DNA from 2 places in the Streptomyces sp. NPDC059787 genome. Region 1 is predicted to be linked to the other one. Evidence: riboswitches for the same ligand, from Rfam matches in the RefSeq annotation. Region 1 holds a riboswitch; the other holds the start of a gene.
The links. Region 1 has a riboswitch for cyclic di-AMP ahead of ACFV5H_RS01855 (NlpC/P60 family protein). Riboswitches for the same ligand answer to the same signal wherever they lie in the genome.

Region 1 (14,081 bases):
GGCGCCGCTCCTCCTCCAGCTCCTTGGTCTCGCCGAGGGCGCGCATGTGCGGGAAGACGCCGTCCTCCATGCCGGTGAGGAAGACGACCGGGAACTCCAGGCCCTTGGCGGTGTGCAGGGTCATCAGCGTGATGACGCCGGAGCCGTCCTCGTCCTCGTCGGGGATCTGGTCGGAGTCGGCGACCAGGGCGACCTGCTCCAGGAAGTCGGACAGCGCGACCGACTCGCCCTCGCCGCGCTCCTGCTCGAACTCCAGGGCGACGGCCGCGAGTTCCTGGAGGTTCTCGATCCGGGTCTCGTCCTGCGGGTCGGTGGACGCCTGCAACTCCGCGAGGTAGCCCGTACGTTCGAGGATCGCCTCCAGGACCGTCGCCGGGCCCGCCCCGGACTCCACGACCGTACGGAGGTCCTCCATCAGCGTGTTGAACCGCTTCACCGCGTTCGACGAGCGCGCGGCCATGCCGTACGCCTCGTCGACGCGCCTCAGCGCCTGCGGGAAGCTGATCCTCTCGCGCTGCGCGAGGGCGTCGATCATGGCCTCCGCGCGGTCGCCGATGCCCCGCTTGGGGACGTTGAGGATACGGCGCAGCGGCACCGAGTCCTCGGGGTTGGCGAGCACCCGCAGGTAGGCCAGGACGTCCCGGACCTCCTTGCGCTCGTAGAAGCGGACACCGCCGACGACCTTGTAGGGCAGGCCGACGCGGATGAAGATCTCCTCGAAGACACGGGACTGGGCGTTGGTGCGGTAGAAGACGGCGACGTCGCCCGCCTTGGCCTCGCCCGCGTCGGTGAGGCGGTCTATCTCCTCGGCGACGAACTGGGCCTCGTCGTGCTCGGTGTCCGCGACGTACCCGGTGATCCGCGCGCCCGCGCCGGCGTTGGTCCACAGGTTCTTGGGACGGCGCGACTCGTTGCGCTCGATGACGGCGTTGGCGGCGCTCAGGATGGTCTGCGTGGAGCGGTAGTTCTGCTCCAGCAGGATCGTGGTCGCGTCCGGGTAGTCCTCCTCGAACTGGAGGATGTTGCGGATCGTCGCGCCGCGGAAGGCGTAGATCGACTGGTCGGCGTCGCCCACCACGCACAGCTCGGCGGGCGGCACCTCGGGCTCGGACGGTGCGCCGGCGGGGCGCTCGGAGGTGCCGACGAGCTCGCGGACCAGCGCGTACTGGGCGTGGTTGGTGTCCTGGTACTCGTCGACCATGACGTGCCGGAAGCGGCGGCGGTAGTGCTCGGCGACGTCCGGGAAGGCGCGGAGCAGATTGACCGTCGTCATGATCAGGTCGTCGAAGTCGAGGGCGTTGGCCTCCCGCAGCCGCGACTGGTAGAGCGCGTAGGCCTGGGCGAGGGTCTTCTCGAAACCGTCGGCGGCCCGGGCGGCGAAGTCCTCCTCGTCGATCAGCTCGTTCTTCAGGTTGCTGATCTTGGCGCTGAAGGACTTCGGCGGGAAACGCTTGGGGTCGAGGTCCAGGTCGCGGCAGACCAGGGCCATCAGACGCTTGGAGTCGGCGGCGTCGTAGATCGAGAACGACGACGTGAAGCCGAGCTTCTTGCTCTCGCGGCGCAGGATGCGCACGCACGCGCTGTGGAACGTCATGACCCACATGGCGCCCGCGCGCGGGCCGACGAGCTGCTCGACGCGCTCCTTCATCTCGCCCGCGGCCTTGTTGGTGAAGGTGATCGCGAGGATCTGGCCCGGATGGACGTGCCGCTCGGCCAGCAGGTGGGCGATGCGGTGGGTGAGCACGCGGGTCTTGCCGGAGCCGGCGCCGGCCACGATGAGCAGCGGGGAGCCGGAGTGCACGACGGCGGCGCGCTGGTTGTCGTTCAGCCCTTCCAGCAGCGCGGCGGCGTCGATCACCGGGCGCGGGGCGCCGTCGCGGTAGTAGGTGTCCCGGTCCGGCGGCACGTCGAACTTCCCGCCGAACAGGTCGTCCGGGATCTGCTCCGGTCCGTGCTCGTCCTCGGGCGGTGGCGGGGGCTCGCCCTCGGGGCCCCGCTGGGCCTGGAGGTCCGCCAGGAAGCTGTCGTCAAAGAGGCTGCTCATCGCTCTCCGAGTCTAGGCCGCCCCACCGACAACCCGGGGCCACCCCGGGAACATCCCCGGAATCCTGCGGCCGGGACGGGACGCGCACCCTCCAGAACCAGCGCCTCACCCTGAGTGACACCGCACACAAGGTCACGAAAATGTATCGGGCATATCACCCATCAACCTTCACAGGGGCCACACCAGTTGGCTACGGTGCGGGCGGGCCGCACGACCCCCACCGGCGAACCTCGCCGGGCCGCGCGGCCTCCGCCGAGTCCGTCACTGCCCTCACGGCAGCCGGAGCCGGGGACCCACCGAGACCATGGGGTGAATCGGCCCACTCCCTCACGGAGCGGCCGTAGGGCAACCCTTCCGAACCACCCGCCCGAACCCGACAGCTAACCCGGTAGGCGGAGCTTTGGAAGGAGTCGCCTCCCTTGGCGTCGCACCGCAAGTCGCGCACCCCCGGCACGCGCGTGGCAGGCATACGGACCCCGGCCCTCGCCACGGCCGCCCTGACCTCCGTGGCCCTGCTGTCCCAGACGGCCACCGCCGCCCCCTCCGACGACGGCAGGCCGAGCCTGGAGGAGGTCGAGAAGAAGGTCGACGATCTCTACCGCCAGGCGGAGTCGGCGACCGAGAAGTACAACGCGGCCAAGGAGAAGACCGCGAAGCAGCGCAAGCAGGTGGACACGCTCCTCGACGACGTGGCCAAGCGCACCCAGAAACTCAACGAGGCGCGGGCGGAGCTGGGTTCCTTCGCCGCCGCCCAGTACCGGACCGGCGCCGGTGTCCCCGACACCGCGACCTTCCTGCTCGCGGACACCCCGCAGGACATCTTCGACCAGCGCCAGGTGATGGACCGGATGACCGGCCGCCAGAAGGAAGCGGTCGACGACTACGTCACCCGGCAGTCCGAGACGATGAAGAAGCGCCAGGAGGCCACCGAGAGCCTCGAGACGCTCACCGACACCCAGGGCGACCTGAAGACGGCCAAGGCCACCGTCCAGAAGAAGCTCACCGACGCGCGCGAGCTGATGTCGAAGCTGACCGCCGAGGAGAAGGCGCGGCTCGCGGCGATCGAGAAGGAGAAGCAGAAGGAGGCCGCCCGCAAGGCCGCCGAACTCGCCGAGCAGCAGAAGGCCCAGGAGGCCGCCGCCGCCCAGCAGGACAGCGGCACCTCGGGCAGCGCCTCCGGGTCAGCGGGCTCGGCCACCACGCCGTCCACGTCGACGGACTCCTCGTACGCCGCCAAGGCCGAGAAGGCCCTCGCCTTCGCCCGCGCGCAGATCGGCAAGCCGTACGTCTGGGGCGCCACCGGCCCCGGCTCCTACGACTGCTCCGGCCTCACCCAGGCCGCCTGGAAGGCCGCCGGCGTCACCGTTCCGCGCACCACCTACGACCAGGTGAACGCGGGCACGACGGTCCCCGTCTCCCAGGCCCGACCCGGTGACCTGGTCTTCTTCTACGACGACGTCACCCACGTGGGCATCTACATCGGCAACGGGATGATGATCCACGCGCCGAAGCCCGGCACGTACGTCCGCGAGGAGTCGATCTACTACGACGGCGAGTCCTCGATCCACAGCGTGGTGCGCCCCGCCTGACCCGCTCGGGAGGGGCGGGGACGGCCCTCCGGCGTCGTCCCCGTCCCGCTCCCCCTTTCCGTGCTGGTCCGTGCCACGGCACGCGGCGCCCGCACTCCCCCTGCAAACGCCGACGGCGGTGACGCTGTCCGCGTCCACCGCCGTCGGCACCCCCCGGCTCGGGGTCCGGGGCATGTTCTGCCGTGGGCCGCGGTCACGTCCGGGCCCGTGGAGCGGGGATCAGGTCCACAGCACCGCGATGAAGACGTTCGTCACGGTCAGCAGCCCGACCAGACCGAACAGGCCCTTGTCCACCTTCTCGTCGTCCCGCTTCACGTACACCAGACCGAGGATCACGATCAGCAGGGCCAGCTTCACGCCGATCTTGATGTTGTCGACGGAGTAGTCCTGGGCCTGGTTGAGGCCGACCAGGACCACACCGGTGACCAGCATCGTCAGCGCGCCGTGCAGCATCGCGGGGACGAACCGGGCGGTGCCCGCGCCCATCGCCTTCATCTGGGTGAGGAAGCCGCCGAGGAGCGACGCGATGCCGATGATGTGCAGACCGACGAAGAGGTGGATGAGTACGTCCATGAGGCCGGAGCCTAGCCATAGCCGCCTCGTAGCACTCCGGCGCCCTCAACCGTCCTTCCTCCGCCATATCGGTCATCACTCCGAGTAAAGGCTACGAAGCCGGAACGGGATCCTGGTCACTTACGGTCACCCGACGGTCCGCTCGCGTCACTTCCGCACAACCCGTTACCAGGGATACGCGGCCGGGCCTAGCGTCCTCCTCCAGGTGCCCGGCTCTCCACCGCCGCCCGGTCCAGGGGCGGCAACCGGACACCACCGCCGAGAAGGTCCGGCGGCGGACGGCTCCCCTGTGCACCCCCGCCGCCGGACCACCGGACGGCAGTCCGCTCCGCGCGGTCGTCGGAAAGGACGGGAATCCAGGTGGCAGCGCACCGCAGGCCCCGACAGCGCGTCGCGGGCGGCACCACGGCCCGCGCGGTCACCGCCGTCGCCCTCGCCGGCGCGGCCACCGCGACCGGCTTCGACGGGACGGGACACGCCGAACCGCAGCTGACACCGGGCCAGGTCAAGGCCGAGGTCGACAGGCTCTACCGGGAGGCGGAGACCACCACCGAGAAGTACAACGGCGCCAAGGAGAAGGCCGAGTCGGCCCAGCGGCGGCTGCGCGACCTGCAGGACGAGGCGGCCCGCAGGAAGGACCGGCTCAACTCCGCGCGGGACGCCCTGGGCACGGTCGCCGCGGCGCAGTACCGCGGCAGCGGCCTCGACCCCGCCCTGCAGCTCTTCCTCTCCGAGGACCCCGACGGCTATCTGGACGGCGCCGCGCTCGCCGAACGGGCGGGCAGCCGCCGCCAGGCGGCGGTGGGACGCGTACGCACACAGCTCCGGGAGATCGAGCAGTTGCGCGGCGCCGCACGCGTCGAGGTGAAATCGCTGACGTCCCGCCGCGCCGAACTCGAGCGGCACAAGAAGACGATCACCACCAAGCTGACCGCCGCCCGCCGGCTGCTGTCCCGGCTGACCCCCGGGCAACGCGCGGGACTCACCGACGGAACCGACCGTGCCCCGCACTCCTCGACGGACGCCCGGGACGCAGCCCTCGCGGCTCCCGGCCCCCGCGCGGCGGAGGCCGTCTCCTACGCCTACGCCAAGCTCGGCAGCCCCTATGTCTGGGGCGCGACCGGCCCGGACGCCTTCGACTGCTCGGGCCTCGTCCAGGCCGCGTACCGCTCCGCCGGTGTCTCCCTGCCCCGCACCACCTACGCCCAGATCGACGCCGGCCGTCGCGTCCCCCGCTCCGAACTCCGCCCCGGAGACCTGGTCTTCTTCTACTCCGGCATCAGTCACGTCGGCATCTACGTCGGCGACGGCCGCATGATCCACGCCCCGAACCCCTCGGCCCCGGTCCGCGTGGCCCCGATCGACGAGATGCCCTTCGCGGGCGCCGCGCGGGTGGTCTGAACGGCCCGCTCAGACCAGTCGCCGCGCCGTCGCCCAGCGGGTCAGTTCGTGGCGGTTGGAGAGCTGGAGCTTGCGCAGGACCGCCGAGACGTGGGACTCGACCGTCTTCACCGAGATGAACAGCTGCTTGGCGATCTCCTTGTAGGCGTAGCCGCGGGCGATCAGCCGCAGGACCTCCCGCTCACGCTGGGTGAGGCGGTCGAGGTCCTCGTCGACCGGCGGGGCGTCGGTCGAGGCGAAGGCGTCCAGGACGAAGCCGGCCAGGCGGGGGGAGAAGACGGCGTCCCCCTCCTGGACCCGGAAGATCGAGTCGACCAGGTCGGTGCCGGTGATCGTCTTGGTCACATAGCCGCGGGCACCGCCCCGGATCACGCCGATCACGTCCTCCGCCGCGTCCGACACGGACAGGGCGAGGAAACGGACCGGCTGCTCGGCGTCGCCCATCAAAGGGGCGCAGCGGCGCAGCACTTCGACGCCGCCGCCACCGGGCAGGTGCACGTCGAGCAGGACCACCTCGGGCCGGGTCGCGGTGATGACCGTGACCGCCTGGTCGACGTCGGCGGCCTCGCCGACCACCTCGACACCCGTCTGCGCGGTCTGCCCTATCTCCGCCTGGACACCCGTGCGGAACATGCGGTGATCGTCGACGAGGACCACCCGCACATGACGCCCGGCACTCTCCGCCGGTCCCGTCGTTCCGTTCGCCTCGGTCGGCTCGCTCATGACGTCTTCTCCGCCCTCTCCATCTCCAGCTCGACCTCCGTGCCGCCGTCCGGCACCGCGCGCAGCCGCGCCGTGCCTCCGTTGCGCTCCATGCGGCCGATGATCGATTCCCTGACGCCCATGCGGTCGGCGGGTATCGAGTCCAGGTCGAAGCCGGGGCCGCGGTCCCGGACGGACACGAAGACCGTCCTTCCCTCGACTTCGGCGTAGACCTGCACCGCGCCTCCCTCGCCACCGTACTTGGCGGCGTTGACCATCGCTTCGCGCGCGGCCTGCATCTGTGCGCCGATTCTCTCGTCGAGCGGGCAGTCGCCGACGACCACCACCTCGATGGGGACACCGTGCTTGTCCTCCACCTCGGCGGCGTTGCGCTTCACCGCCTCGGCGAGGGTGGCGGGTTCGTCGTCCTCGTCCTTGCCGTTGCCCTCCGGCTTGTAGAGCCAGGCGCGCAGGTCGCGCTCCTGGGCCCGGGCCAGGCGGCGCACCTCGCCCGCGTTGTCCGCGTTGCGCTGGATCAGGGTGAGGGTGTGCAGCACCGAGTCGTGGACGTGGGCGGCGACCTCCGCGCGTTCCTGCGCCCGGATGCGCATCAGGCGCTCCTCGGAGAGGTCCTGGGTCATGCGCACGAGGTAGGGGCCCGCGAGGAGGGTGATGCCGACGAGGACCGCGAGGGCCGCCTGGAGCACCGAGCCGAGGTGGCTGCCGGAGCCCCGCAGGACGAAGATGCCCGAGGCGCCCGCCGTCACCAGGAGCACACCGGCCCCGGCCCGCAGCAGCGTGACCGTGCGCCGGCGGCGGCCGACCTCCATCCAGCGGGCCCGGCGGGCGTTGTCCGCCTGCCGCCAGACCAGGGCGACGCCCGCGCCGACCAGCACGGTCGGCCAGAGGTAGGCCCTGGCCCCGTTGGTCAGGTTCACGTTGCCCACGAAGATCATGGCCACGACGACCATGAGGAGCAGGGCGACGATCTGCCCCTTGTCCGGTTTCCGGGTGACGAGTCTGCGCCGGCCGTCTGGCGAGGTCTCCGTCGTCACCAGCGAGGGCGGCTTCTGCGCGTCCACACCGCCGACGCCCAGCGGTACGAAGAACCAGAACGCGGCGTACAGCAGCGCGCCGAGCCCGTCGGCCATGAACAGGCCGACGAAGACGAGACGTACCCAGATCACGGGCAGCCCGAGGTGTCCGGCGAGCCCCCGCGCCACACCACCGAGCCAGCGTCCGTCACTGCTGCGGTAGAGCTTGCGCGGCGGCCGCGGCTCGACTACGGGCGCTGCTGCGGCTTCCGACATGCCAATGATGGTCACACGCCCGGAGTACCGGAGCATCAGGGTCGGCCCCGGAGACTCCCCTGATCTCCACGGCCCCGGTCCGTCGGACGCTCCCCCGGTCCCGCTCGGGGACCGATATCAGGGTCCGGCCAGGGTCGTACCGACTGCCGCCGCGGCGGCTCGCCCGTCACCATGGACCCATGACCGATCACCAGCACGCCGCGACGGGTCCGGGACCCGTCGCGGGCCCGGGGGGAGCGACCGCCCCGCCACCGGAGCCGGCCGACGAGAGCGGGCACTTCCGGCGCGACCGCCGGCACCAGATGCTCGGCGGGGTGTGCGCGGGGCTCGGCCGGCAGTGCGACATGGACCCGGTGATCTTCCGGATCACGCTCGCGGTCCTGTCCGCCACCGGCGGCATCGGCCTCATCTTCTACGGCTTCGCCTGGCTCTTCGTCCCGTACGAGGACGAGGAGGAGAACGAGATCCGCCGGCTGCTGACCGGCCGGGTCAACGGCCACACCCTGACGGCCGTGCTGTTCGCGCTGGTCGGCTGCGGCGTCTTCCTCACCATGCTGAGCAACGACGGAGTGCTGAGCTTCGCCGTCATACTGTCCCTGCTGCTCGCCGGCGCCGGGTACTGGTCACGGCGGCGCGGTGCGCCCAGCCCCGACCACATAGCCGCCCAGGCCGTGGCCGACGCCCCGCCGGAGCCCCAGGCACCGCCGGCCCCCTCCGCCTTCCCGTCGTGGTGGCGTGACCCCATCGTCAAGGACGGCACCCACGTCGGGGGCACGGGTTATCTGTGGGGCCCCCGGGACGCCCGCGACATGGACGTCGCCGCCGCCGTCGACAGCGGGCCCGGCCCTCGCACCGGCACCCGTGGGAAGGCGTACGCACCGCCCCTCCGTCCCCCGTTCCCGCGCGACCCCCGTGGCGGGATCGGCGGCCGGGTCTTCCTGCTCGCCCTGCTCGCGGGCGGCCTCGGTGCCGGGCTGACGTGGGAGAGCCACCCCCTCGGCACCAGCCTGCAGACCGGCCTCGCCTGCGCGCTCGCCGTCTTCGGTCTCGGCGTGGCCGTCAGCGCGTTCCTCGGCCGCACTGGGGCGGGATCGATCATCCTGGCGGTCGTCACGGCGGGCCTGCTCGCCGGCTCGGCCGCCCTGCCCAAGGACATCGGCACCGACTGGAAGCAGACGACCTGGGCGCCCGCCTCGGTCGCGCAGATACGCCCGGCCTACGACCTGGGCGCCGGCGAGGGCGAACTGGACCTGTCCGCGGTACGTATCCCCGAGGACCGCACCGTCTCGACGCGGGCCGACGTCGGCCTCGGCCGGATCCACGTGATCGTGCCCAGGGACGTGACCGTGAGGCTGAGCGTCGATGTGGGAGTGGGGGACATCCAGTTGCCGGGCGACAGGCAGAAGGACGTGGACGTGGCACCGGGCAAGCACAAGGAGGTGACCCTGGAGCCGCCGGCCGGCGTCGAGGAGGCGGGCACGCTCGACCTCGATCTCCAGGTCGGCGCGGGACAGGCGGAGGTGAGCCGTGCTGCGTCATGAGTTCCAGCCGGGCAGGCTGGTGGCCGGTGCCTTCCTCGTCCTCGCCGCGGTGATCTACGCCGGTGACGCGGGCGGCGCCTGGGACACTCCGTGGTTCGTGGTGATCCCCGTGGTCACCGGCGGGCTCTGCCTGGCCGGCGCGGTGGGTTCCCTGACCGGCCTCGTACGGCGGCGCCGAGGCAGGTCGGTCCCCCGGAGGACCGACGCGGAGACGGCGCCCTGAGCGGGCGTTACCGGTACTCCCCCGTCCGCTGCCGCCGCCGCGCGCGAAGAGCGGCGTCCACGGACAGCAGCGGGGCGCCCGCCAGCAGCAGCGGAGTCCAGGCCAGCAGATACGGGAGGTCATTGCCGTAGTAGTACGGATCGGCGGCCCAGCTCACGGTCAGCCACAGGCTGAGGGAGATCAGCGCGCCGCCCAGGGCGGCCAGGCGGGTGAGCAGACCGAGCAGGGTGCCGATGCCGACGGCCAGTTCTCCGAGGGCGATGGCGTAACCGAAGGCGACGGGGTTCTCCAGCGCCATGTCGACCAGGGCGGGGAGGGCGGAGGAGTCGCGGACGCCGCGCATCATGTCGCCGATCGAGCCGGCGCCGGAGTCCTTCATGAACGCGCTGTCCGTGAGTTTGTCGAGGCCGGCGTAGATGAAGGTGATTCCGAGGAAGAGGCGTAGGGGGACGAGGGCGTAGCGGGTGGCGGTGTCCCGCCAGTCCCTGTCGCCGCCGAGGTGTGGGGAGTGCGTGTCCGTGCGCATACCGTGAGTCATCGCTGTCCGCCGCCTCTCACTGCCGTGCCGGCACTCCTCGACAGACCATACGTACGACGAATGAGGGCGGCTCAACCCTGAGGACGGGGTTTTCTTCGGAGTGCGGTGCTTGTGGGTGCCTCGCGTTGGAGTGGGCCGGGGGTGTCTGCGCAGCCCGGCGCCTTGTGAGGTGCCCCGCGCCGGTGTGGACCGGGGGATGTTCGCGCAGCCCGGCGCCTTGTGAGGTGCCCCGCGCCGGTGTGGACCGGGGGATGTTCGCGCAGCCCGGCGCCTTGTGAGGTGCCCCGCGCCGGTGTGGACCGGGGGATGTTCGCGCAGCCCGGCGTCAGCGGGGTGCCGTCGCGCCCACCCGTGCCGCCCCAGCGGCACGAATGCCCGCGGGAACGGGGGCGGGGTGCCGTCGCCCCCGCCCTCCCCCAGCGCCCCAGCGCCCCAGCGCCCCAGCGCCCCAGCGCCCCAGCGGCACGACTGCCCGCGGATCGCGGGAGCGGGCGTCCGGCTAGTCCGTCACGTCGATTGTGTAGCGGTTTGTTTCTGTGCCCGCTGCCGTGATGACCTGGACCTCCACTCGGCCCGGTTCCACCTCTGCCGGGACCGGGACGGTCAGGAGTGTGTCTGTCGGGTTGTCGAAGCCGCCTGTGACCGGGACCAGCGGTACGTGCACATTGACCGGTCCGACCCGGACCACCATCCGGGACAGCCGGTCCGCCCCCTGGGCGCCCACCGGAACGAACCCGGCGCCCCGGATCTCGATGTCGTCACCGGTCCGGATCGGCGCGTCCAGGTCGCCGGCCTCGCGCGCCCGCACCACCGAAAGGATCACCGGACGGCCGCCCTCCGCGTACTTCCCCGCGAGATACGTCGCCGCCGACACCAGCACCACCACCGCGAGTCCCCACGGCAGATCCGGCAGCTGGTCCGGCCTCCGGGCCAGCCGCACCGCCGCGAACACCAGGGCGACACCGCTGATCACGACGTACTGGATGTCGGCGAAGCTCCCCCGCCCCGAGTCGTCGGTCAGCAGGTCCGCCGCCCTGGGCCGGTACGCGCGTACCTTCTGCAGCCGCTGTCCCAGCACCCGCAGTCCGACCACCCGCCGCACCAGCACGGCGATCCCGCACACCACGGCCAGCACGGTCACCACACCGGCGCCGCGGGCGAGTTCCATCCCGTCGATCAGCGCGTCCCGCTCCCGGTTCCCGGAGGCGGCCGCGAGCTGCCCCACCAGAACGAGCACCGCGAACGCCAGGAACAGCACCCAGCACGCGGCCACCGCGCGGGACGTGGAGAGCCGGTTGTCCTCCCCGATCACCGGCGCCAGCGCACCTCCGCGCGCCCGGTGGAACCACGACGCCGCGGTCAGCGCCCCGGCCACCACCAGCGCGGCCAGCAGCCCGGCGGTGCGGGCGGCACTCCACCCCGCGCCGATCGCCGTGAGCGCCTGCCCCAGGAGCAGCAGCACGACGCCCGCCCACACCACACCCGCGGTCCGCCGCCACAGCCGTACCAGCCACGCCGCGCCCTCGGCCCGCCCCCGTTCGGCGACGATCTCCGCGGCCTGCGTCAGCTCCTCCGACACCCACTGCCGGGAGGCGGAGGCGGAGTGGGCCACCGCGGCCGGCACTCCCTGTCCGGCCGCGAACTCGTCCCGCTTCAGCAGGAACGCGGCGACCGCCCGCCGATGCCCCTCACGCGCCCCGTGCGGACAGTCCCCGCAGGTGCAGCCCCCCTCGTGGGCGCCCGTGTCGGGGCCGCCCCGCCTCGCCTCCTGCACCGCCACGCCCGAAGCCCGCCTTCCCCACCGTCAAAGCCACCGAAGTCATCGAGGCCGTCAGAAAACACGACACAAGTCCCCCACGACGAAAGCGAATTGTGCCCTACCCCGCCGCCTTCCCGTCCGGCAGGCCCGGTCCGGACGGGTGAATTTCACGGCGCCGTGTTGACCTTGCCGTCTACTCCAGCAGATCCGGCTCGCTCCGGCTGATGTCCTGCCACATCGGCTGGTAGTTGATCCATGCCACCAGGTCCCCGCCCAGCTGCTCCCGCGTCGCCACCGCCTGCCGGTGGTCGATGAGGACGGGCCGGCCCGCCGCCTTCGCGGTGAGCTGCACCTGGCAGGACCGCTCCATCGTCACGAACCACCAGGCCGCCGCGTCCACCGAGTCGCCCACGGTGAGCAGCCCGTGGTTGCGCAGCACCAGCGCCTTGTGGGAGCCGAGCACATCCGCGATCCGCCTGCCCTCCTCGGCGTCGACGGTGACGCCGCTGTAGGCGTCGTAGAGGGCGTGGTCCTCGTAGAAGGCACAGCTCTCCTGGGTGATCGGGTCGAGCAGGTCGCCGAGGGCGGCGAGGGCGCGGCCGTGCACCGAGTGGCAGTGGGCGACGGCGACGACGTCGGGCCTGGCCGCGTGCACCTGGGCGTGCACGGTGAACGCGGCCTGGTTGACGTGGTGGCCGCCCTCGACGACCTGGCCGTCCCGGTTGGCGAGCACCAGGTCGCTCACGGTGACCTGCCGGAAGGGCATCCCGAACGGGTTGACCCAGAAGCAGTCGCTGAACTCCGGGTCGCGTGCGGTGATGTGCCCCGACACACCGTCCTCGTAGCCGAGCCTGCCGAAGAGCCGCAGCGCGCCCGCGAGCCGCTCCTTGCGGTGCCGGCGCTCGTCGTCGACCGACTCGTGCATGGGCGGCATGGCGAAGCGCAGTTTGTCGGTGGGCAGCGGCAGGGGCGGCGTGGGCCCGTGCATGAGTCCTCCCGCGGGGGGTGTGCGTACGGGGCGGAAGTTACCGGCGGGCCGCGCCGGACGACAGCTCTGTTCCGTAACGCCGGATACCCGACACAGGATGTCCGGTATCCCTTTCACACTCGGTCCATGCACACGAATTGGGCGGCCTTCACCGCCGCCGAACACGAGTTCGCGAAGACCGTGGAGGAGCGCTTCGCCGCGTACACCCACCACGTCCTCGCGACCCTGCGCAAGGACGGCTCACCGCGTACCACCGGTCTGGAGGTCCGCTTCCTGGACGGGGAGCTGTGGTTCGGCATGATGCCGGACTCGCTCAAGGCGCTCGATCTGCGCCGCGACCCGCGCTTCGCGCTCCAGGCGAATCCGGGCGACGGCACGGGCATGGGCGGCGGCGACGTCCGGATCGGCGGCCGGGCGGTCGAGATCGCCGACGGCGACACCCGGACCCGGGCCAGGTACGCCGAAGAGGTGGAACCGCCGGAGCCGTTCCACCTCTTCCGCACCGAGCTGACGGAGGTCGTGAGGACCTACGTGGAGGACGAGAAGTACCTCGTCGTCCAGGTCTGGAAGCCCGGAGAGCCGGTGCGCACCCTCAAACGGACCTGAGGACCCGGAAGGGTCACTCCCACTCGATGGTGCCCGGCGGCTTGGAGGTCACGTCGAGGACGACGCGGTTGACGTCCCGCACCTCGTTGGTGATCCGGGTCGAGATCTTCGCGAGGACGTCGTACGGCAGCCGGGACCAGTCGGCGGTCATGGCGTCCTCGCTGGAGACGGGGCGCAGCACGATCGGGTGACCGTAGGTGCGGCCGTCGCCCTGGACGCCCACCGACCGCACGTCCGCGAGCAGGACGACCGGGCACTGCCAGATGTCCCGGTCGAGACCGGCCGCGGTCAGCTCCTCGCGGGCGATGGCGTCGGCCTCGCGGAGCAGGTCGAGCCGCTCCTTGGTGACCTCGCCGACGATACGGATGCCCAGGCCGGGGCCGGGGAACGGCTGGCGCTGGACGATCTCCTCGGGCAGGCCGAGCTCCTGGCCGACCATCCGGACCTCGTCCTTGAACAGCTTGCGCAGCGGCTCGATCAGCTTGAACTCGAGGTCCTCGGGGAGGCCGCCCACGTTGTGGTGGGACTTGATGTTGGCGGTGCCGGTGCCGCCGCCGGACTCGACGACATCGGGGTACAGGGTCCCCTGGACGAGGAACTCCACCGCCGGACCTTCGTCCGCGATGATCTCGGCCTGTGCCTGCTCGAAGACCCGGATGAACTCCCGGCCGATGATCTTCCGCTTCTCCTCGGGGTCGGAGACGCCCTTGAGCGCGGTGAGGAACCGCTCCTGCGCGTCCACGACCTTGAGCTGCACGCCGGTCGCGGCGACGAAGTCCTTCTCGACCTGCTCGGTCTCGTCCTTGC
Region 2 (14,081 bases), on a different contig from region 1:
CCGCCGACCCCGACGGGGTCGAGCTGCTGTTCGTCCACACCCTGCTGCAGAGTCCCACGGCCGCGCTGTGCCTGGGCCCGATCCACGGAGAAGCGACATGACCGGCAAAGACATGGAAGAGAAGTTCCCCCGGGCCCTGTGGGTGCGGCTGTTCGTCTACATCGTGGTGGGACACCTCTTCGCGGCCTTCATCTACTTCCTCTTCGAGATCGCGCCGAAGAAGTAGGCGCCCGCCTCAGTCGAGCAGGCGCTCACGCAGCCGCTCCCGGTCCTCGGGCGTGAGCCCGAGCGCCTGCTCCAGGTACGGCTCCACACCGCCCCAGGTCTCCTCGACGGTCTCGAAGGCCGCCGAAAGGTACTCCGCGCGCGCGTCGAACAGCGGGCTGAGCAGCTCCATGACCTCGGGGGAGTAGGCCGAGGCGGAGCTGCCGCTGCGCTGCACCTTGTAGCGGCGGTGCTTGGCGTTGGACTTCAGGTAGTCGTCGACGATCGCGTCGCGCTCGACGCCCACCGCGAGCAGCGTCACCGCCACCGACAGCCCCGCGCGGTCCTTGCCCGCCGCGCAGTGCATCAGCGCGGGGACGCTGTCCTCGGCGAGCGAGCGCAGCACCCGGGAGTGCTCGGCGGTACGCTCCTTGATGATCATGCGATAGGAGCTGATCATCCGGTCCGCGCCCTTGCCGTCGTCGAGGATCGAGCGCAGCTGCTCCAGATCGCCGTCGCGGACCATCTTCCAGAACTCGGCGCCGTCGGCCGGGTCGCTGAGCGGCAGGTTCACATTGCGCACACCCGGCAGCGCGACGTCCGGCCCCTCCAGCTTCTGGTCGGCCGCGTTGCGGAAGTCGAAGACCGTGTGCAGTCCGAGCGAGGACAGGAAGACGGTGTCCTCCGCGGTCGCGTGGGCGAGATGGCCGCTGCGGAACAGCACCCCGTGCCGCACCCGCCTGCCGTCGACGGTCGGCAGCCCGCCCACGTCGCGGAAGTTGCGCACTCCGGCCAGCTCGGGTTCGGTCGACGGCACCTGCTGCGTCACGAAGGACTCCTCCCACTCGGCGCCGCCGGCGGGGCTCGTCGACGGGCACGCCTCGACGATACGACATGCCTGCCTGGGGCAATGAGTTGTCCACAGGCATTGCCCGGCCGCCCCCACACCCCCGATGATGTTGGTGTCTGATCGCATCTGTTCGGGTCTGTTGGAGGTTCGGTGACGCAGGTCTCCCAAGACGGTCGTACATGGCTCCTGTCGGGGCCGGCCAGCAGCTACGCGCTCCATGTCACGGACCGCGACGAGCTGGTGCATCTGCACTGGGGCCCGAGGATCACGCCGGCCGACGCGGAGGCCCTCGCCGCGCGCCCGCTGCCGGACGACTGGCCGTTCGAGTCCCGTCTGGACGGGCGCGAGGAGTACCCGGTCGAGGGCGGCCCCCGTTTCGTCCGGCCCGCCCTGTCCGTACGCACCGCCGACGGGCGGCGCGGCACCGAATGGGCCTTCGACGGCCACGAGACGGACGACGGCGAAACCGACGACGGTGAACTCCGTCTCCGCTTCCGCGACGGCGAGCTGACCGTGACCCTGCACTACCGGATGCGCGACGACGTGCTCGAACGCTGGGTGACCCTGCACAACCGGGGACCCGCGGTCGAGCTCCTGCGCGCCGACTCCGCCACCTGGACCCTGCCCGAGCGCGAGCACTGGCGGCTGTCCCAGCTCCACGGCCGCTGGGCCGCCGAGTCCCGGCTGACCCGCTCCCCGCTCACCTACGGCGAGAAGGTCATCGGCAGCCGCCGCGGCCACACCGGACACCAGCACCTGCCCTGGGTCGCGCTCGACACCGACGCGACCGAGGAACGCGGCGAGGTCTACGGCTGTGCCCTCGGCTGGTCCGGCTCCTGGCGCATCTCGGTCGCCCAACTCCCCGACGCGCGCGTGCAGATCACCGGCGGCGCGGGACACGACGACTCCGGCCTGCTGACGCTGGGCACGGAGGAGACGTACGTCACACCGCTCTTCGCCGGTCTGTGGAGCGACGGCGGCTTCGGCGGCGCCAGCCGCGCCTGGCACGCCTACCAGCGGACGCACGTCGTCCCGGACGCGGACCGGGACCGGCCCGTGCTGTTCAACTCCTGGGAGGCCACCGGGTTCGACATCTCCGAGGAGCAGCAGCGGGGGCTCGCGGCGCGGGCCGCCGCGATGGGCGTCGAACTGTTCGTGGTCGACGACGGCTGGTTCGGGGCGCGTACGAGCGACCGGGCCGGGCTCGGCGACTGGACGCCCAACCCCGACCGCTTCCCCGGCGGCCTGAAACCCCTCGCCGACCATGTGCACGGGCTCGGGATGAAGTTCGGCATCTGGGTCGAGCCGGAGATGGTCAACCCCGACAGCGACCTGTACCGCGCGCACCCCGACTGGGTGCAGTTCCAGCCGGGCCGCCGGCGCACGGAGTTCCGCAACCAGCTGGTGCTCAACCTCGCGCGGGACGATGTGCGGGAGTACCTCTGGGAGCAGCTCGACGGACTGCTCTCCGGCGTCCCCGTCGACTATGTGAAGTGGGACTTCAACCGCTGCTCCACCGACGCCGGGTGGCCGGACGACCCGTACCCGCAGCGGCTGTGGACCGATCATGTGCGCGGCCTGTACGCGCTGCTGGACCGGTTGCGGGCGGCCCATCCGGACGTGGCCTTCGAGTCCTGCTCGGGCGGCGGCGGACGGATCGACCTGGGGGTCCTCTCCCGTACCGACCAGGTGTGGACCTCGGACAACACCGACCCGCTCGACCGGCTCGCCGTCCAGCACGGCTTCAGCCAGCTCCACCCGGCCCGGGTGATGGCCGCCTGGGTCACCGACAGCCCGAACGCGATGCTCAACGGACGGGTCAGTTCGCTGCGCTTCCGGTTCGTCAGCGCCATGGCCGGGGTGCTCGGCGTCGGCGGCGACCTCGCGCGGTGGACCGGGGAGGAGCTCGCCGAGGCGCGGGAGTGGGTCGCGCTCTACAAGGAGATCCGGCCCGTCGTCCAGCGCGGCGACCTGTACCGGCTGCGGCCCCCGGAGGGCGGACTGAGCGCGGTGCAGTACGTCCTCGGCGACGAGACCGTCGTCCTCGCCTGCCTCCAGGCGCAGCACTACGGAGAGCCCGTCCCGGCCCTCCGGCTGCGCGGCCTCGACCCGGAGGCGTCGTACGAATGCCGCGAAACCGGTGAAACGTACCGAGGCGCCCTCTTGCTGCACCACGGGCTGCGCACCGGTCTGCGGGGAGATCTGGACGCCGCGGTGGTGCGGCTGCGGCGCCTGTGATCGGGCGATTAGGGCGTTCTGTCCGATTAGGTGGATTCGCCATAACGTGCCCCGAAAGAAAGGGAGATGGGAAAGGGGTGCGTGAGCAGCGTCATATCCGTGACGATGTGTTGTCGCCATGTTCACGTAATTCCGTGGAACGACAAGGGAATTCGCGGGGGAAAGGGAATCCCGGCTGACGCTCGGTGACGTCAATTCCTCCTTTGGATCACGGAAAAACGCGTTCGCGGTGAACCTCGCGCTTGTCCCCTCGCGTCCGGGTCGCTTACGTTCGCCACCGATCCGGACGGACGCCCAATCCTGCCGCCGCCCGGAGCCCGTACACACACTGACCCGTGCACGGCAGGAGCGGGGGACCCACAGGTACCACTGCCTGTTCCGGTTCCCGGAACGGCTTGGGGTTAAGTCGCGTGACAACGCGGCCGGGCATCTCCAGCCCGAACCCGACAGCTCACCTCGCAGGCGCCGGAGAGGAATTCGACATGCCCGCGAAGGGTAAGCACCGCCGTACCAAGGCCCAGCGTTTCACCCGCTCCATCGCCGTCGCCGGAACCGGTGGCGCCGCACTCGCCCTGCCGCTTCTCGGCGCCACCGGCGCGCACGCCGCCACGCCGCAGACCGCCCCCGAAAAGGCCGTCCAGTCCCTTTCCGCCGCCGGCCAGAAGACCGTCGCCGAAAAGGGCGACGAGGCCCGCACGTACACCGTGAAGGCCGGCGACTACCTCGCGAAGATCGCCGAGACGGAGCACGTCGACGGTGGCTGGAAGCAGCTCTACACGGACAACCGCGAGGCCATCGGCGACGACCCGTCGCTCATCCACCCCGGCCTGAAGCTCTCCGTCGACGGCGGGGCCGCCACGAGCGCACCGGAGAAGTCGTCCGCCACGGAGGCCCCGGCGACCCCGCAGGCCTCGGAGCAGGAGGCCGAGAAGCCGGCGGAGCAGCCCGCCGAGCAGCCCTCCTCGGACGCCTCCGCCCAGACCGCGAGCACCGACCAGGCCGCGAGCGCCTCCGGTTACAGCTCCCCGGTGCCCGGCGCCGGCGGTCTCGGCACCGCCTACAAGGTGGCCGGCAGCATGTGGTCCAGCGGCTACCACACCGGCGTCGACTTCAGCGTCCCGACCGGCACCTCCCTGAAGGCCGTCGGCGCGGGCACCGTCGTCTCCGCCGGCTGGGGCGGCGCGTACGGCAACCAGGTCGTCATCAAGCTCGAAGACGGCTACTACGCCCAGTACGCCCACCTGTCCTCGCTGTCCGTCTCGGCCGGCCAGACCGTCACCGCCGGCCAGCAGGTCGGCCTCTCCGGTGCGACCGGCAACGTGACCGGCCCGCACCTGCACTTCGAGATCCGCACCACCCCGGACTACGGCTCGGACGTGGACCCGGTCTCCTACCTCCGCTCCAAGGGCGTCTCCATCGGCTGATCCCCGCGGCGACCTTCCTGACACGCGCGCCGAAGGCCGGACCCCGATCCCCGGGGCCGGCCTTCGGCGTATTCCGGAATTGGCCAACATTTTGAGAGTGTCTTATCTCACCGCCCGTCAACCCTTCCTTACGGTCGCGTAGGTCACATTCGAAGGTGAATCATGAGCGGTTGTGGCAGACGATTCGAAGAGTGACAGCAGAGCAGTGATCGGGTCGTACGTGGCGGTGGGGGACAGCTTCACCGAGGGCGTCGGCGACCCCGGCCCCGACGGGGCGCTCGTCGGCTGGGCCGACCGGTTCGCCGTGCTTCTCGCGGACCTCCGGCCCGAGGGCGACTTCGCGTACACCAATCTCGCCGTACGCGGAAAGCTCCTGGACCAGATCGTGGCGGACCAGCTTCCGAAGGCGGTCGAACTCGCCCCCGACCTGGTCTCGTTCTGCGCGGGCGGCAACGACATCCTCCGCCCCGGCAGCGACCCGGACGAGGTGGCCGAGCGGTTCGAGCGGGCGATCGCCGCGCTCACGGCCGTGTCCGGCACGGTGATGGTGACGACCGGGTTCGACACCCGCGGCGTGCCCCTGCTGAAGCACCTGCGCGGCAAGATCGCGACGTACAACGGGCATGTGCGGGCCGTAGCCGACCGTTACGGCTGCCCCGTCCTCGACCTGTGGTCCCTCAGGAGCGTCCAGGACCGCAGGGCCTGGGACGCCGACCGGCTGCACCTGTCGCCGGAGGGGCACACCCGCGTCGCGCTCCGCGCCGGGCAGGCCCTCGGCCTGGACACCCCCGCCGACCCGGAACAGGCCTGGCCGCCCCTGCCGCCCCGCGGCACCCTCGACATCCGGCGGGACGACGTCCACTGGGCCCGCGAGTACCTGGTGCCGTGGATCGGCCGCCGGCTGCGCGGGGAGTCGTCGGGCGACCACGTGATCGCCAAGGGGACGCTGTCGCCGGACGACATCAAGGTGCGGATCGCCGCGGTGGCGTGAGGGCCGTTCTTCCGGCCGCGGCCGTATCCGGCACCGCGGTGCCGGACACGGCCGCTCATAATGGAATGTCTGACCGACTCCACTTGGAGGTACCGTGGCCGGTTCCCGTTCCCAGAGCTCCGGGCTGCGCGCCCTGCGGCCCGTGGCCTTCGGCGCGGACCCGAGTGGCGAGCGCATGGCACGCATCCGCAGATCCCCGCACTTCAAGGACGGCGTGTTCCAGAATCCCGGGGGCGCCGCCCGGACCCGCCCGTCGGGGTCGGTGCGGGACCTGGCGAAGACCTATGTCGACAAGGAATCCCGGATCCGCCGCGCCCCCGAGGGCACCGTCCCGGTGCACCCGACCACCCTGGCCGACATCTCCCGTCCGCCGGCCACCGGGCTGCGCCTGACCTGGATGGGCCACTCCAGCGTGCTCGCGGAGATCGACGGACACCGGGTCCTGTTCGACCCCGTGTGGGGTGAGCGCTGCTCACCGTTCCCCTTCGCCGGACCCAGGCGGCTGCACCCCGCCCCGCTGCCGCTGACCGCACTCGGCCCGGTCGACGTCGTCGTGATCTCCCACGACCACTACGACCACCTGGACCTGCCCACGATCAAGGCGCTGGCCGGCACGGACACCCTGTTCGCCGTGCCCCTCGGCGTCGGCGCGCACCTGGAACGCTGGGGCGTGTCCGCCGGACGGCTGCGCGAGCTGGACTGGCACGAGACGACGAAGATCGGCGGGCTCGCCCTCACCGCCACCCCGGCCCGCCACTTCTGCGGCCGGGGCCTGCGCAACACCCAGCACACCCTGTGGGCCTCCTGGGTCGCCGCGGGCGAGGAGCACCGGATCTACCACAGCGGTGACACCGGCTACTTCGAGGGCTTCAAGGACATCGGCACCGACCACGGCCCGTTCGACGCCACGATGGTCCAGGTCGGCGCGTACTCGGACTTCTGGCCCGACATCCACATGACGCCCGAGGAAGGCGTCCGGGCCCATCTCGACCTGCAGGGCGGCGAGGCGGCCGGCGTGCTGCTGCCCATCCACTGGGGCACCTTCAACCTGGCGCCGCACGCGTGGGCGGAGCCGGGGGAGTGGATGAAGGACGCGGCCGAGGAGGTGGGCCAGGCGGTGGCGTTCCCGCGGCCGGGCGAGCCGTTCGAGCCGGCGGGCGAGTTGCCCGGGGAACCGTGGTGGCGGGCGGTGTCCGGTCCGATCGCGCACCCGTGGCGGCGTCCGCGGGGTGCCGGTGCCGCGGCCGAGATGAGCAGCGGTGATCTCGACCTCGCCGGCGAGCGGTGACGCCGGTCGGGGGCGGGACGGCCCGGATGCCGGAGCGTCTGCCGGCTGAGGAACCGGATCGTTTGCCGCGGGCCTCGGACGGGGCGCCCCGCGCTGAGCGCGAAGCCACTGCTCGGCGATTCAGGCCCTTGCCGTCCTTGGACGGCCCTGGCGGCAGGGCATGTGGCTTGCCGCGGCGGGGGAGGGCAGGAAGTTCAGGACCAGGCCGTTGACGGCCGCGTCGCACGCCTCGTCGCGTACGGGCAGCGCCATCGCGTCGGCCACGACGAAGTGCGCGGGCGAGGAGACGGACGCCCGTGCGTGGGCGCCGAACCCCTCCGACCGGTCGACTCCCACCACCGTGCGGGGTCGGCAGCGGGCTGCCACCGTGGCCGTCAGACCGCCCGCCCCGCAGCCCACGTCCAGCCACCGCAGACCGTCGGCGGCGTCGAGCCAGGCGCCGAACCGCTCGGCGACGGGGTGGCTCCAGCGGCCCATGTACCGCTCGTAGGCGGCCCCGGCCGACCACCCGTCGTACCGCTGCTGCTCTCGCACCCGTCCAGGATCCCGGCCCCGCAGCCCCGCAGCCCCGCCGGCCGCGGCCACGCCGACGTCGTTCGACGACTCCTGGTTCCCCGACGCCTGCCCAGGGGCGCAGGCCCGTCTTGACCTGCGGGGAAGCGGCCCGGGGAGGGGGAACACCGAAGCGCTGCCGGAGTGCCGGCGGTGCGGGCATCCCCGGGCCCCGGCCACGGGACAGGTCGCGAGGTCCTGAGCGTTCTTCGACGGGGCCGGACCTACAGCGCTGCCCCGCGCCGGGTCTCCACCGCCAGAACGTGTTCGACCGCCTGGATCAACGTCTCCTTCACCGAGGCGCGCAGGCGGGCGTCGCAGAGCAGGACCGGTACGTGCGGGCCCAGCGCCAGCGCCTGGCGTACCGTCTCCGCCGGGTACTGGCGGGCGCCCTCGAAACAGTTGACGGCGACCACGAACGGCAGCCCGCTGCGCTCGAAGTAGTCGACGGCCGGGAAGCAGTCGGGCAGCCGTCGGGTGTCGGCCAGGACGACCGCGCAGAGCGCCCCGGCGGCCAGTTCCTCCCACATGAACCAGAAGCGGTCCTGGCCAGGGGTGCCGAACAGGAAGAGCGCGAGACGGTTGTGGATGGTGATCCGGCCGAAGTCCAGGGCCACCGTGGTCGTGCCCTTCCGTTCGACACCCGACAGATCGTCCACGTCGATACCGGACCGTGTCAGCGTCTCCTCCGTGTGGAAGGGGAGGATCTCGCTGACCGTGGAGACCAACGTGCTCTTCCCCACCCCGAAGCCCCCTGCCACCAGGATCTTCGCGGCGTCCGGCAGCTCTGTCCGTGACATGGCGGGCTTGCCTTTCCGTCTCGTACTCACAGTGCGCGCAGTCCTTCGAGTACTTCTCTGATCATCCGGACGCTGGGCCGCGCCGCCGGGTCGGCGGGCTGCCGCACCCGGATGGCCCGGGCGTTGAAGAGGTCTCCGAGCAGCACGCGTACGACTCCCACCGGCAGGTTCATGCGCGCCGCCACCTCACCCACCGGGCGCGGGCTGCGGCAGAGGGCGAGGATCGCCCGGTGCTCGGGCTGCGTCTCCACCTCGTGCTGGAGGGTGTCGACCGTCGCGACCACGAAGGCCACCAGGTCGAAGAAATAGCCCTCGTTGCGGGTCCGTCCCCGCACCATGGCGTACGGGCGGACGACCGGGCCGGCCGCCTCGTCCACCCATTGAGCGTTGGTCATCGTGACTCGACCGACATGTGGAAGCCGAGGCGTTTGACCAGCATGGCCATCTCGTAGGCGACGACGCCGATGTCCGCGCCCTGGCGGGTCAGCGCCGTCAGACAGGAGTTGTCGCCCGCCGCGCACACGAACAGGAAGCCGCCCTCCATCTCCACCATGGTCTGGAGCACCGCGCCGCCGCCGAAGTGGCGCCCGGCGCCCTTGGCGAGGCTGTGGAAGCCGGAGGCGACCGCGGAGAGCCGCTCGGCCTGGTCGCGGTCGAGTGCCTCGGAGGCGCCGAGCAGCAGCCCGTCCGTGGACAGCAGGACGGCGTGGCCGATCTCCGGCACCGTGCGCACCATGTCGCTCAGCAGCCAGTCGAGCTGGGAGCCCGTCTCGGACGGGACGACCTGGGTCATGTCAGTCACGCTTTCTGGGAGTGGGGGTGGGGATGTGGGCCGGGAAGGCGGCGTGCGCGTCGTGGCCGAGCGCGTCGCCACGCGGCCGGCCGGCCGGGTCGCCGGGGGCCGCGTACTGCTCGACCCGGGCGCGGGCCGCGCCCGCCTGGAGGGCGGACATCATCGAACGGACCTGGTCGGGGCGTTCGGCCGGGCGGGGGTGGGGGACGGCGGGACCGCGCGTCGCAGTTCCGGCCGGTGCCGGTGCCGGTGCCGGTGGGCCGACGCGTCGCTCGTAGTCGGTACGGCCCCAGTCCATGAGCTGTCCGCGACCGCCGGTACCGCCGCTCGAGGTGGCCTCGTCCGAGAGGTTCGCCTGGGGTACGCGGACCGGGAGGCCGTCGATCATGCCGCCCTGCGCGGGGGCCGGGGTGGGGTGGGGGCGTGCCGGGGCCGGTGCGGGTCGGGACGGGGATGCCACCGGGGCGGGGGCGGAGGCCGGGGCCGTCACCCGGGCCGGAGCCGCGTGAGCCCGCGCGGGTGCCGGTGGGCCCGTGGGAGTCGGGGCCAGGGCCTCGCGGGTCGGCGGAGCAGGCGGGGCCGGGGGCTCCGCCGGGGGCTGGGTCCACTCCAGCAGGTCGTCCGGGATGAGGACCACCGCGTTGACACCGCCGTAGGGCGAGCGGCGCAGGGTCACCTCGATGCCGTGGCGGTGGGCCAGGCGGCCCACGGTGACCAGGCCGAGGCGGGTGCTGTCCAGGGTGGTCACGTCCAGCGGTGCGCCGAGGCGCCGGTTGGCCGCCTCCAGTTCCTCCGGCGGCATGCCGAGGCCGCGGTCGTCGATCTCGATGACCAGGCCGCTGGCCGCCTTGCCCGCGCTGACCCGGACCTCGCTGTCGGAGGGCGAGAACACCTCCGCGTTCTCGATGAGTTCGGCGAGCAGGTGGATGACGTCGGCGGCGGCACGGCCCTGGATGCCCACCGTCGGCACGGGCAGTACGACGACCCGCGCGTACTGTTCGGTCTCCGCGATGCCGCCGCGGACGACGTCCACCGCGGGGACCGCCCGGCGCCAGAACCGGCCCGGCGCGGAACCGGAGACGATCAGCAGGCCTTCGGCGTAGCGCCGCATGCGGGTGGCGAGCTGGTCGAGTTCGAAGAGCCGGTCCAGGGTGTTGGCGTCCTCCTCGTGGCGTTCCATCACGTCGAGCAGACTGAGCTGCCGGTGGATGAGGACCTGGCTGCGGCGGGCGAGGTTGGTGAAGAGCTGGTTGATGCCCTGGTGCAGGCGGACGTCCTCCCGGGCGAGGTCCACGGCGGTGCGCTGCAGCGCGTCGAAGGCGGCCCCGAGCTCCGCCATCTCCCGGTTGACGAAGACGGGGCTCTTCGTTCCGGTGCGGACGTCCACCGTCTCGCCGCGGCGCAGTCGGCCCACGACGTCGCGGAGTTTGTCGTCGGTGAGGTTGCGCGAGGAGGTGTTGAGGCGGTTGATGTCGCCGACGAGGGAGCGTGCCATGCGGATCGACATCACGACGGAGACGATGAGCGAGGCGAGGCTGAGCGTTCCCGCGACGGCGAGTTCGACGAAGGCGCGGTGAGCCGGGGGGCCGGTGAGGGTGAAGACCAGGTGGATGTAGTCGAGGGCGGTCGTGCCGTTCACCTTGGCCGCCGCGTCGTAGGCGGCACGCCACTGCGCGATGGTGAAGGGGAGTGTGCGGGCGGTCGGGCCCGCGTCGATGAGACTGTCCTCCAGGGCGGTGACCTCGGCCATGGCCCCGCCGGGCGCGGCGAGTTCCAGGAACGGCTTGCGCTGGGCGGCGGGCAGCCGGGCGAGCACCTCGGCGCTCAGCAGCCGTCGGGCGCCGATGGTCTGGACGAGGGTGCGGTAGGCGGTGGCGCTCAGCCGGCGGTCGGGGGTGGCGGCGGTGGCCGAGATCAGCGCGTCCTCCTGGGAGAGGAGGTCGCCTGCGGGCACCTGGGTGTAGAGGGCCTGGCCGAACTCCTGGGCGTCCTGGTCGGGGAGGATCGTCATGGCGCGCAGCGCCTCGGCGATGTCGTCGTTGACGCTGGTGTAGGCGGCCATGATCTGGTCCGGCGAGCTGGTGCCCGTGTCGGTCCCGCGCCGGATGTCGCTCAGGGTGGCGAGGGACTTCTCGGCGCGTTCGACGCCCTCGCGCACCGAGTCGCTCTCCGCGTCGCGGACCTCGTCGTCGTGCGCCTCCTTCAGGAACGCCGCTATCGCCGCGTCGCTGGCCGCGCGCCCTGCGGCCGGCGACGCGGGGTCGCCGTCCGGCGCGGTGGCCGCCACGACCGCGTCGCGCCGTTCGCTCTGGAGGGCTATCACGGTTCGGCCGAGGGGTGCGGCGAGGTGGTTGCCGATGGTGTCGACGCGCGAGAGGGTCAGCGCGTTGCCGAGGGCCAGGTGGGCGGCGTAGCCGCAGAGCGCGGCCAGTGACACCAGCGGGAGCAGGAGGAGCGCGGTGAACTTGCGGCGGATGGACCAGCCCTGACGTTTCATTGAGGCCCTGTCGAGTAGCGCGGTGGCGCGCGGCTGTCGGCGAACGGATGAAGTACTTCCGCGACGCGGAGAGCGCCTTCTCCACGGCATGAAGGAGATGTGCGGCTCGTGTGCGGGCCGAGTGAAAAGGAGCTCATGACCATGGCGGGATCCCCACGTCCTGATCATGCTAGAGCGGACCTGACGGGCTGTTATTTAATATTGTCCGACATTTTCGTTAACACGGAAGGGCCCGCTGTCGCGCCGCTCATGCGGAATGCGGCCCGGGTTCCGGCCGACGCCGTGACGACGCCGCCGCCCCACGTCCTTCGGGCACGCGAACGGTTCCGTGCCGCGTCGGCCCCCGGCGGTTCGGACCGCCGCCAACCTTCGGGGAAGCGCTGGGAGCTGCCGTCCGTACGCGTATCGCGGCGCTGGGGACGTACGGTTCCGCCAAGCTCGGAAGAGCACTGTCCCCGGACCGTGGTGGGGGCCATGGCCGTCACGTACTTGATGCCCGCCCGGCTGCCCGAGGGAGGCCTGGGTGCCTTCGACGCTTGTGAAAGCGCCGTTCTGCCCCTCCTCGCCGCGTACGGAGGACGTCCCGGGCGACGGCTGCGCACTCCGGACGATCAGGTCGAGGCCCGTCTCATGACCTTTCCCGCCAGTGGGGATCTCGCCGCCTACCGGGCGGCCCCCCGGCGTTCCGCCGCCGCACCACTGCTGGAACCGTCCGGGGCGGCGGTCGAACTGCCCGCGGTCCGCGACGTGCCGTGACGGTGTGCGGCGTCAGGGGGACCCGTACCCGCGCAAGAGGCGGGAAAGGAGCCGTCCGCGCCGGCCGGCCGGGCACCGTGCGGCCTTGCTGGATAATGCGGGTATGCGGATCTCGGCCAGGGCGGACTATGCGGTGCGTGCCGCGCTGCAACTCGCTGCGGCCCCGGAGGGCTGTCCGCTCACCGCGGAGGCGATCGCCGACGCCCAGGGGATCCCGCACAAGTTCCTGGAGGGCATCCTCAACGACATGCGCCGGGACGGTCTGGTGCTGAGCCGGCGCGGTGCCAACGGCGGTTACCGGCTGGCCGCGCCGGCGGACGGCATCAGCATCGCGGACGTCATCCGGGCCGTCGACGGCCCGCTGGTGTCGGTGCAGGGGGTGCGCCCGCCCGACCTGTCGTACACCGGCCCGGCCACCGCCCTGCTCCCGCTGTGGATCGCCCTGCGCGCCAACGTACGGCAGATCCTGGAGGGCGTGTCCCTCGCGGACGTCGTCTCGGGCCGGCTGCCCGAAGAAGTCGTGCGGCTGGCAGACGCCCCGGCGGCCTGGACGAACCCGTAGTCGTCCCGTTCCGTGGGACGGTCATGTCCGTTTGGCGGATGCGCCCTTGCCCGGTACCCGCCACTCCCACAGGATGATTCCCTATCAATCCAATAGGGAAATGGGGAATCGTGGGTGAGCCGGAGGTGACCACCGAGGCCGGGGACTTCTGGCACCGCGTCGCCGATGAGGTCGCCGACGATCTCGCCATGGACGCGATCGACCGCGAGCGGGCCGGTAAACCACCCTTCGACGAGGTCGAGCGGCTGCGGGAATCCGGGCTGCCGGCCGTGCTCGCCCCTCCCGCGCCGGACGGACGGGGGATGGGCTGGCGCGACGCCTCCGCCGTCGTCCGCCGTATCGCCGCCGCCGACGGCTCGGTCGGTGAACTGCTCGGCCGTCACTACGTGTTGTCCTGGAGCGCCCGCTTCTTCGCCACCCCGGAGCACGCCGCCGAGCTGGAGGCGCGCGCGGCACGGGAGCAGTGGCTCTGGGCGGGCGAGACCGCCGCACCCGAACCGCTTCCCCGGGGTGAGCTGCCGGGCCCCACGCTCACCCCCACCGCCGACGGCGGCCACCTCGTCCTCGACGGGCACCGCGCCCTGCCCGCCGCGGTCGACGAGGCCGACCGGCTGGTCCTGGACGCCGTCTGCTCCGTCACGCACGAGCCGGTCGTCGTGGTCGTGGACGCGCGGCATCCGCGAGTCGGCCGCGAACTGTCGCACGACCGGTTCGGCCAACGGCTCACCGGTGCGGGCACCGTCCACTTCGACGGCGTACCGGTCGCCGCCGCCGACGTGCTGGGCCCCGCCGGCCGTGACGAGGACATGGCCCCGCCCCACACCACGCTCGCCCCGCTCGCCCTCGGTCTCATGCTGACCCAGGTCGCGCTGGGCGTGGCCGAGGGAGCCCTGGCGGAGGCCAGGGACCTCAGCCGTTCCGCGCGCCACGCCCGGCCGCCGCACGACGAGGCCGATCTCCTGCTGGCCTACGGAGAACTCGCCCTCGCCCTCCACACCGCCTCGGCGGTGACCGACCGCGCGACCGCGGCCATGGCGGACGCCCTCGTGGCGGGGCGAGGGCTCGACCACGAGCGGCGCGCCGACACGGCCGCCCAGGTGGCGATGGCCGGCACGGTCACCGCCAG

Region 2: linked by a shared signal. The riboswitch ahead of ACFV5H_RS17140 (peptidoglycan DD-metalloendopeptidase family protein) and the one ahead of ACFV5H_RS01855 (NlpC/P60 family protein) in region 1 are both predicted to bind cyclic di-AMP.

What each region holds. Positions count from the first base shown of each region.
Region 1 is NZ_JBHWHX010000001.1:363,243-377,323, reverse strand. It holds gene pcrA (DNA helicase PcrA) at 1-2,044, opposite strand, end outside; cyclic di-AMP (ydaO/yuaA leader) riboswitch at 2,285-2,456, shown strand; gene ACFV5H_RS01855 (NlpC/P60 family protein) at 2,464-3,633, shown strand; gene ACFV5H_RS01850 (hypothetical protein) at 3,853-4,206, opposite strand; gene ACFV5H_RS01845 (NlpC/P60 family protein) at 4,567-5,607, shown strand; gene ACFV5H_RS01840 (LuxR C-terminal-related transcriptional regulator) at 5,617-6,330, opposite strand; gene ACFV5H_RS01835 (PspC domain-containing protein) at 6,327-7,619, opposite strand; gene ACFV5H_RS01830 (PspC domain-containing protein) at 7,799-9,160, shown strand; gene ACFV5H_RS01825 (hypothetical protein) at 9,147-9,383, shown strand; gene ACFV5H_RS01820 (DoxX family membrane protein) at 9,391-9,921, opposite strand; gene ACFV5H_RS01815 (hypothetical protein) at 10,421-11,701, opposite strand; gene ACFV5H_RS01810 (class II aldolase/adducin family protein) at 11,874-12,668, opposite strand; gene ACFV5H_RS01805 (pyridoxamine 5'-phosphate oxidase family protein) at 12,795-13,274, shown strand; gene guaA (glutamine-hydrolyzing GMP synthase) at 13,288-14,081, opposite strand, start outside.
Region 2 is NZ_JBHWHX010000015.1:132,608-146,688, forward strand. It holds gene ACFV5H_RS17120 (helix-turn-helix domain-containing protein) at 1-101, shown strand, start outside; gene ACFV5H_RS17125 (DUF6126 family protein) at 98-226, shown strand; gene ACFV5H_RS17130 (tyrosine-protein phosphatase) at 236-1,033, opposite strand; gene ACFV5H_RS17135 (alpha-galactosidase) at 1,205-3,292, shown strand; cyclic di-AMP (ydaO/yuaA leader) riboswitch at 3,609-3,770, shown strand; gene ACFV5H_RS17140 (peptidoglycan DD-metalloendopeptidase family protein) at 3,775-4,716, shown strand; gene ACFV5H_RS17145 (SGNH/GDSL hydrolase family protein) at 4,922-5,707, shown strand; gene ACFV5H_RS17150 (MBL fold metallo-hydrolase) at 5,802-6,995, shown strand; gene ACFV5H_RS17155 (class I SAM-dependent methyltransferase) at 7,116-7,529, opposite strand; gene ACFV5H_RS17160 (ATP/GTP-binding protein) at 7,772-8,347, opposite strand; gene ACFV5H_RS17165 (DUF742 domain-containing protein) at 8,374-8,742, opposite strand; gene ACFV5H_RS17170 (roadblock/LC7 domain-containing protein) at 8,739-9,140, opposite strand; gene ACFV5H_RS17175 (nitrate- and nitrite sensing domain-containing protein) at 9,142-11,637, opposite strand; gene ACFV5H_RS17180 (hypothetical protein) at 12,112-12,393, shown strand; gene ACFV5H_RS17185 (RrF2 family transcriptional regulator) at 12,497-12,955, shown strand; gene ACFV5H_RS17190 (acyl-CoA dehydrogenase family protein) at 13,066-14,081, shown strand, end outside.